One region of the Enterococcus sp. LJL98 genome, then DNA from elsewhere that is predicted to be linked to it. Evidence: predicted binding sites of a transcription regulator. Region 1 holds the regulator's gene; the other holds the start of a gene.
What was found. The regulator LexA, encoded in region 1, represses DNA repair genes until DNA is damaged. The targets are predictions, from matches to a motif close to CNAACANNTGTTNG.
Positions count from the first base shown of each region.

Region 2: a site for LexA is predicted at 2,095-2,108, ahead of parE (DNA topoisomerase IV subunit B). Genes of this name have one in related genera too.

Region 1 is NZ_JBTXLU010000001.1:222,540-227,377, reverse strand. It holds gene tkt (transketolase) at 1-1,157, opposite strand, end outside; gene ACYSNO_RS01010 (DUF896 family protein) at 1,258-1,500, opposite strand; gene lexA (transcriptional repressor LexA) at 1,643-2,260, shown strand; gene ACYSNO_RS01000 (hypothetical protein) at 2,587-2,802, shown strand; gene ACYSNO_RS00995 (adenine phosphoribosyltransferase) at 2,887-3,399, opposite strand; gene recJ (single-stranded-DNA-specific exonuclease RecJ) at 3,410-4,838, opposite strand, start outside.
Region 2 is NZ_JBTXLU010000001.1:499,842-504,679, reverse strand. It holds gene codY (GTP-sensing pleiotropic transcriptional regulator CodY) at 1-361, shown strand, start outside; gene ACYSNO_RS02315 (aldose 1-epimerase family protein) at 383-1,258, shown strand; gene plsY (glycerol-3-phosphate 1-O-acyltransferase PlsY) at 1,304-1,933, opposite strand; gene parE (DNA topoisomerase IV subunit B) at 2,114-4,111, shown strand; gene parC (DNA topoisomerase IV subunit A) at 4,124-4,838, shown strand, end outside.

The DNA of each region.
Region 1 (4,838 bases):
TTGTTTGAACCAGATAAGTCGGCTGAACCTCCCCATAAAGAAGGAACGGCTTGTGATAATGCTTGAATCATGTCTTTGCTTGAAACCCGACTCGCTTGGTTGGATCCTACTTCATACGTTGGCAGATCTGCATCCCAATCTTCTGGTAGCTCATCGGCAAAGGCTTGTCTAAATTGAGCAGCTAACTCTGGATGTGCCCCTTCATATTCAGCGAACAATTGATTCCAGGCCTCTTCTGCTTTTTGTCCTTCGTCAATCATTGTTTCTTTAAAACGTGCCGCTACTTCTTCTGGAACCGTAAACTCTGGATAATCCCAACCATAAACTTTTTTCGCTGCTTGGATACCTTCGATTCCTAATGGTGCACCATGAACAGACGAAGTTCCTTCGTTTGGTGCGCCAAAACCAATCACAGTTTTAATTTCGATTAAGGTTGGTTTGTTTGTTTCTTTTTTCGCTGCTTCAATTGCTGCCGAGATCTCATTTAAATCACGACCATCTTTCACTAGAAGGTGTTGCCAACCATAGGCCTCATATCTTTCTCCAACATTTTCGGTGAATGATTTCGAAGTTGGTCCGTCCAATGAAATGTCATTGGAATCATATAAAACGATCAATTTATTTAACTTCATATGACCGGCCATCGATGACGCTTCATGAGAGATGCCTTCCATTAAGTCACCATCACCACAAAGTGCATACGTATAGTGGTCAACCACAGGGAACCCCTCTTGATTGTAAGTTGCTGCTAAGTGTGCTTCAGACATTGCCATTCCTACAGCCATGGCAATTCCTTGACCTAACGGACCTGTTGTCGCTTCTACACCATCGGTATCGTGGACTTCTGGGTGTCCTGGCGTACGACTGCCCCATTGACGGAAATTCTTCAAATCTTCCGTTTGTACATCGTAGCCTGAACAGTGTAAGAGACTATAAAGCAATGCCGAACCATGACCAGCAGATAAAACAAAACGATCACGATCAACCCAATTTCTTGATGTTTTTGGATTTACTTTTAAATGTTTTGTCCATAATGCATAGGCCATTGGAGCAGCACCCATTGGTAATCCTGGGTGACCAGAATTGGCTTTTTGAACCATATCAATACTTAATGTACGTAACGTGTTAACTCCTAATTCATCAATCTTATCAAACAAATGAAGCGCCTCCTATTAGTTTAGGTTTTTTTTACCTTTATTCATTTTCCATTATAAAAGATATTGGCTTCTTTTACAACCTTTTCAAGAAAGATTGTTCCTATTTACGATTATGCAATCCTTTTTCTTTTTGAATTGCTTTTAATTTATCCGGAGTCACATCGTTGCCTAATGGATCGACGACTTTCATGCCTTCAATATGATGTTTCATGCCGCCACGAAAAGCACTTAAATACTCTTCTCTTAAGATTTTTTGCTCTTTTTCTTCCGTAGGTGTCAAACCTGTACTCTTTTTTTTGCGGGCTAATTCATTGATGCGATTTAATTTTTTTTCTGATAACATATTCCCACTCCTCTCATCCTCATTATCTTATACAAATTTGAGAAAAAACACAATAAGAAGCCACAAGGAGCGAACATCTGTTTGATTTGTTTTCGTTCATATGTTAAAATAAAACTAATTATTAGGAAAGAAGGTGCAACTCTTGGCAAAAAAAACCGAAAGCCGACAAATTGAAGTCTTGCGCTTTATTCATAAACGCGTATTAGAAAAAGGCTACCCACCAACCGTGCGAGAAATCGGAGAAGCCGTCAACCTTTCTTCAACTTCGACTGTTCACGGACATTTATCTCGATTAGAAAAAAACGGCTACATTCAACGAGATGCAACCAAACCACGGGCAATCGAATTGACTGCACTTGGCTTAGAAACAGTCGGTGGTGAACAAAAAAACATTCCCTTACTAGGTATTGTCACAGCTGGCGAACCAATTTTAGCAGTTGAAGAAGCCTCTGATTTTTTTCCCATCCCGCCTCAACTTGCCAATAGCGAAAACCAGCATTTCATGTTAACGATTTCTGGTGAAAGTATGATTAATGCTGGCATTTTAGATGGTGATCAAGTCATCGTTCGTAAGCAAGACATTGCACGAAACGGTGATATTGTGATTGCAATGACAGATGACAACGAAGCGACTTGTAAAAGGTTCTATCGGGAAAAAGACTACGTGCGCCTTCAACCAGAAAATGATTTTTTGGATCCAATCATCTTGCCAGACATCAAAATATTAGGCCTGGTTGTTGGACTCTATCGTCATTTTTGACTCTGACAAAAATCAATACCTGTCGGCTATTTTGAGTATAGACCAAACACTTACTTAAAGAACTTTCATTCATTTTAAACGAAAAGAGCATTGACAAAAGTCACGGCTCTTTTTTTTGTGAACATTTGACGTTACGAACGACCGCTAGCCACATAGGCACCTTTCTTTTCAAAAAAATCTGAGGAAAAAAAGGGCTAATTTTTCGTGGAAAATCATGCTTCTATCTAGAAAAAGAATTTTTTTTCGATTTCCTCTTTACAAACCGAACAAACATTCGTATAATAAAGGCACGAACAAACGTTCTATAAGATAAGGAGTGGATCGACATGAAAGCAGTCCGTCGTTTTGGTTTTTTAATTGGGGTATTACTGATTGGTATCATTATTGGAAATTTTGGCTCATTAATCGCCTTTTTAATTTTAGGACCTTTATTTACTTTATGGCTTATTTTATGGGATGATAAACGACTACGTCAAAGAAGATATCAACAAGAATGTTATCAAATGGAAACAGAATACTTTTACTCAGATGATTTTCATTAATTAAATAAAAAATGCAGGAAGCCACAATTTCTCTCGAAATCATTGCTTCTTGCATTTCTTATTTTACGCAAGAAAACCTACATTTTAATATTTCATTAAGGTGAAAATTTCATAGCCATCAATTTTTTCGCGCCCTTTTAAATCAACAAGTTCAATTAAGAAGGCACAGCCCACAACAATCCCACCCAATCGTTCAATTAATTCAATACTCGCTTTTACCGTACCACCTGTCGCTAATAAGTCATCACACAACAACACACGCTGTCCGGGCTTTATGGCATCGGCATGTAACGTCAATGTATCTGATCCGTATTCTAAATCATAAGAAACTTCAATCGTTTCACGTGGTAATTTCCCCGGTTTACGCACGGGAGCAAAACCGACACGAGCTTCATAAGCGACTGGGCAACCCACGATAAAGCCACGTGCTTCAGGTCCGACTACCATATCAATCTTTTTATCCTTTGCATAATCAACAATTTGTTTTGTCGCATAACGATAAGCTTCTCCGTCTGCCATTAAAGGTGAGATATCTCTGAAAGTAATCCCTTCTGATGGATAGTTTGGAATACTTGCAATATAATCTTTTAAATTCATGTTCTTCCTCCTAAGAATGACCCAGCCATTCCTTAATCTTTTCTAAATCACTCAACAATAAAAATTCTTCGCTTTTAATTTTTTGCTGTCGCTCTTGATACAATCGACTCTCGGTTAATGCTCGTTTTTCCGGGTTTTCAATCGTTCTTAGTACCCCATCTTCTACCGTCACAAAACCTAATTCGACAAATACTTGAATCATAAAAATTAACAATTTACTTGGTATTCTTGTATAGTCCGAAATCGCCTGTACTTTATAACGCACATCTAGACTCGAATGATTCTTCAATAACTTGAATAACTTCCCGTACTGCTCTCTGGAACCAATCCCATCTAAGTACGCATCATCTGCGGTCAAACCTAGGAAATAAATACGTGAAATTTGACTGTATCCTACAATTTCTTTTATTAATTCTAACTTTTTGGGTGAATCTATAAAAACGATCTGAGAACAAGCCAACCCCGCTTGGCAATACTTCTGAAATTGTTCTATTTGTTCAATATAGACAGTTTGCTTCCCTTTTTGTTCAAAAGCTTTATAAAACTTTTGACTAAATGAGATAAAAAGAGTTTTTTCTTGAAAATCTAACTGTTGTTGATACTTTTTCCCTCTAAAGTCAAAAATTTGGAGCGCAGTAATTTGATAATCTTGTAAACGCAGTTGGGGAAGCGCTTGGCCGTTCCATTCATTAATAGTCAATTGACCGACTACATTCAAACAATCTGTTCGAAATTCACTCTGTTCATGACCGAAACCAAAACCAATCCCATCGATTTGATGCCCCTTATCATCTGCTAGGACAAACTTCAAATGCTTCTGTTCCGCTCCAATACTTCGACTTTCTGGGACTTTCACTTTCGAAAATAGAAATTGCGGCACTTGATTGTGCATCCCAAAAGGAGCCAGTTGCTTTAGCGAACGAATGAAGGCTAAGTCAACACTTTCAATCGCTAAATCGGCATCAATTTGAAGGGGGATGCCACGCGTTAAATCAATGGCTTCATCTATTACATACTGATTCATTCGATTTTGTAATGCCGATAAATCTTCATAAGCAAAACTTAGCCCAACTGCTGCGTGGTGTCCACCAAAAGTCGTTAACAACTGTTCATTTTGTTGTAACATCGCAAACATATTCAAGGCCTCTACACTACGACCGGAACCTTTAACCAACCCCTCTTCTTTTCGCGTTAAAGCGATGGTCGGCTTGCCTGTTTCTTGCATGACACGACCTGCAACAATCCCTAGAATTCCTTCGTGCCAGTCCTGACCAACTAAAAGGTGAATCGCATGCTTTGGATCAACTTGAGTCAACGCTTCTTTCGTAGCCATTTCAACCAAATCTTTTCTTTCTTGATTTATCCGATGAAATTCTTCCGCCAATACTTTCGCGTGATCCTCGTCAAAAGTTGTTAATAAATCAATTGCTGGATTCGGA
Region 2 (4,838 bases), 280 kb from region 1:
TGACGCACTAGTATTAGCTGAATATAGTGCAACAGTCGTTGGAATGCAAATCTTATATCAGCAATCACGCAGTATAGAAGAAGACGTTCGCAGTGCAACGGCGGTTCAAATGGCCATCAGTACGCTTTCTTATAGCGAACTCATTGCAGTTCAGGCGATTTTTAAAGCTTTACCAGGCGATGAAGGTCGCTTGACGGCATCAAATATTGCAGATGAAATTGGAATTACACGTTCGGTCATCGTGAACGCTTTACGAAAATTAGAATCGGCAGGGATTATTGAGTCCCGTTCATTAGGTATGAAGGGGACTTACTTGAAGGTACTAAACCAGCGTTTTAAAGCAGAATTAAATAAAGGGTAAACGAAGTCAGGGGGATTTTGTATGAAAATTACAATTGAAACAGCTTATTTACAAGCAACAATCGATTCAAAAGGAGCCGAGTTGCAAAGTTTATTTAGTAAAGAACATGAAATTGAATATTTATGGCAAGGAGATCCACAACATTGGGGGCGCCGCTCACCAGTCTTATTTCCGATTGTTGGGGCCTTGAAAGACGACCAGTACACTTATCAGGGTAAGGTCTATCCAATGAGTCAACATGGTTTTGCACGTGACATGGAATTTGAGGTTTTTGAACAAGCCTCCGATGCAGTCACTTTTGTTTTGAAAAGTAATGAGGAAACAAGAAACGTTTATCCTTTTGACTTTCAATTATTTCTTTCATACCAACTTGGTGGTGACGGCTTAACCGTTGCTTACAAAGTTCAAAATGAATCGAAAGAAACAATGTACTTTTCAATCGGCGGGCACCCAGCTTTTAATGTGCCCTTGGTTGACCATTTAACTTTTGAAGATTATTATTTGAAATCATCCCCGATGAAGTCTAGGATTACAATCCCATTAAAAGGACGATTCATTGACCTTGAGCATCGGACGCTCGGACAAACGAATGCAGCCATCGCTTTCACTCGTGAATTGTTTGCCCATGATGCGTTGATATTTGAAACGAAAGGGTTGAATTCCTTTTCTATTTGTAGCGATCGCTCTCCGCATAAAGTGACACTTTCATATAACCACCTGCCCTTTGTAGGTATTTGGTCACCAGCGGCAACGGAAGCGCCATTTGTCTGTATTGAACCTTGGGCCGGCATTGCAGACACAACGGATGCGACAGGGGACTTAACCGAGAAGTATGGCATAGAAACACTGGCATCAAAAGAGACGTTTTTTGCAAAATATGCCATAACAGTGAAATAAAAAAACGTTAAGTGATCGGCTGTTAACAATCGATCACTTAACGTTTTATTTTTTTGGATGGCGTCCAAAAGGCACCTTATTTTCCGTTCCGTCTTTTATGCGTTGAATGTTGTCTTTGTGACGATAGAAAATAAAAGTCGTCACACAAATAGCGATGATTGTTAACAACCAATCCTGGTGCGGTAAAATTGCAGGAGCCACGTAGGGCAACACAATGGTCGATAAAGTAATGAGAACTGCCGCAATCATACTAGATAGGCTGACCATGCTAGTCAAATAGAGCAAAATAACAAACAAGATGACCGAGTAAAAAAAGAAAATAGGGTTATAGCCTAAGAGCATTCCCGCGCTGGTTGCGACTGCTTTTCCTCCTTTAAAACGAGAGAAGATGGAGAAGGTATGACCTAAGATGGCCATACAACCAAACCATAAAGGATTGACGTCGTTGATGTGAAATAAGAGAGGTAAAGTCGTTGCCAACGTTCCTTTGAGAATATCCATCAATAAAACAACAATGCCCGCTTTAGTTCCAAGCACGCGGAAGGTATTCGTTGTTCCTGTGTTTCCGCTGCCGAATTGTCGAATATCCTTTTTAAAAAAGAGTTGACCGATCCAGACGCCGGAAGAAATGGAACCTAGTAAATAAGCAATAAATAATAAAAGAATCGTTTTCATAATGACTCACTTTCTAAAAAAATCTAGTATTATCTTAGCATGAAAATGAGGTTTCAACAATCTATTTTATCGCTGTCGGAAAAATCATGCGAGAAAAAAACAGGATTTTTTTGCGATAAGTCCCTCTTATGATGTATAATGATTCGAGTGATTTTGATAAACAAAGGAGCGTTTGCTTTGATAAAAAAGAAAACAACAGAATATAATGATGCCTCCATCCAAGTGTTAGAAGGATTGGAAGCTGTTCGTAAAAGACCAGGGATGTACATCGGCTCGACGGATAGTCGTGGACTTCATCACCTCGTCTATGAGATTGTTGATAATGCAGTCGATGAAGCACTCTCTGGTTATGGGAATCAAATTGATGTCGTTTTGTACCCTGATAATAGTATTAGCGTGGAAGATTGTGGTCGGGGCATGCCAATTGGGATGCATGCGTCAGGAGTTTCGACCGTTGAAGTCATCTTCACGGTTTTGCATGCTGGCGGGAAATTTGGTCAAGGTGGCTATAAAACTTCCGGTGGGTTGCATGGAGTTGGAGCGAGTGTCGTCAACGCCTTATCAAGTTGGTTAGAAGTATCCATTTACCGTGATGGTTTGGAATACCGCCAAGTTTTTAAAAATGGTGGAAAAGCACAGGGAACGTTGAAAAAAATTGGAAAGACTAAAAAAGCAAATGGAACAAAAGTCCATTTTTTACCTGACGAGACGATTTTTTCAGCGAAGAAGTTTTCGTATGACACGCTAGCAGAACGCTTAAGAGAGTCTGCCTTTTTATTAAGGGGGATTGAGATTGCCATTACCGACTTACGAGAAGAGCCAGAAGTTTCAGAAGTTTTTTCTTATGAAGATGGCATTGAAGCTTTCGTCGCGTATTTAAATGAAGAAAAAGATGCCTTGACGCCAATTGCTTATTTTTCTGGTGAACGCGAGGGCATTGAAGTCGAGGTTGCTTTCCAATATAACGATGGTTTTTCAGAGAACTTGCTCTCGTTTGTCAATAACGTGCGTACGCGCGATGGCGGAACCCACGAAGTCGGAATGAAAACGGCGCTAACCAAAGCCTTTAATGAATATGCACGGAAGGTCAACTTGTTAAAGGAAAAGGACAAAAACCTTGAAGGTAGCGATTTTCGTGAAGGGTTAGCAACCGTGCTTTCGATTCGGGTGCCGGAAAATTTATTGCAATTTGAAGGGCAAACGAAAGAGAAGCTAGGTACACCGATTGCACGATCAGTTGTGGAGCAAATCATAAATGAACAATTAGGTTATTATCTGCAAGAAAACAGTGAAATCAGCCAAATGTTAATTCGTAAAGCTTTAAAGGCACGCGAAGCTCGGGAAGCCGCGCGTCGTGCACGGGAAGAAAGTCGAAATGGCAAGAAACGAAAACGAGGGGAATCTTTACTTTCCGGCAAGTTAACACCGGCTCAGTCGCGTAATCCTAAGCGTAACGAATTGTATTTAGTCGAAGGAGACTCTGCGGGAGGATCTGCCAAACAAGGGCGTGATCGAAAATTCCAAGCGATTTTACCCTTACGAGGGAAAGTAATTAATACAGAAAAAGCGAAAATGCAAGATATTTTAAAAAATGAAGAAATCAATACCATGATTTATACAATCGGTGCGGGTGTCGGGCCGGAATTTTCACTAGAAGATTGCAACTACGATAAGATTATTATTATGACCGATGCGGACACGGATGGCGCACATATTCAAGTCTTGCTATTAACTTTTTTCTATCGCTATATGAAGCCGTTAATTGAAGCAGGCAAAGTTTATATTGCTTTGCCACCCTTATACAAGGTTTCGAAGGGAAGTGGGAAAAAAGAAATCATTGAATATGCTTGGACTGAAGAAGAATTACGTGAGAAAATCACAAAAGTTGGGCGTGGTTATATGATTCAACGCTATAAAGGGTTGGGTGAAATGAATGCCGATCAACTTTGGGAGACAACGATGGACCCAGAAACGCGCACATTGATTCGTGTTTGGATTGACGATGCTGCACAAGCAGAACGTCGGGTGACCACGCTCATGGGAGACAAAGTCGAGCCTCGAAGAAAATGGATTGAAAATAATGTCCAGTTTACTTTGGCAGAAGAAACGAGTATTTTAGACAAGTCCAATGACACGCGTGAGGAAGAACAAGTAGAAAGAGATTTATTTAAGAAGTAGGGGGATCACTGAATGACGGAACAACAAAATATTCAAGAGTTAACGTTAGAAGAAGTGATGGGTGATCGCTTTGGGCGCTATTCAAAATATATTATTCAAGAACGGGCATTACCTGATATTCGCGATGGGCTAAAACCTGTTCAACGACGAATTTTGTATTCCATGCATAAAGATGGCAATACGTTTGAAAAATCATTTCGAAAATCAGCCAAGTCAGTCGGAAATATTATGGGGAATTACCATCCGCATGGGGATAGCAGTATCTATGATGCGATGGTGCGGATGAGTCAGGACTGGAAATTACGAGAAGTATTGATTGAAATGCATGGAAATAACGGAAGCATGGATGGAGATCCGCCTGCTGCAATGCGTTATACGGAAGCGCGATTATCGAAACTGAGTGGCGAACTTTTAAAAGATATTGATAAAGAAACGGTTGCCTTTGTCTGGAACTTTGATGACACTGAAAAAGAACCGACCGTGCTACCTGCCCAATACCCGAATTTATTGGTGAATGGTTCAACAGGAATTTCAGCCGGGTATGCAACAGAAATTCCGAGCCATAATTTAGGTGAAGTGATTGATGGCACCATTTATTTAATTGATCATCCGAATGCCAGTCTGGAGAAATTAATGACTTTCATTCCTGGACCAGATTTTCCAACGGGTGGTATTTTACAAGGGAAAGCTGAGATTAAAAAGGCTTATGAAACAGGGAAGGGTCGTG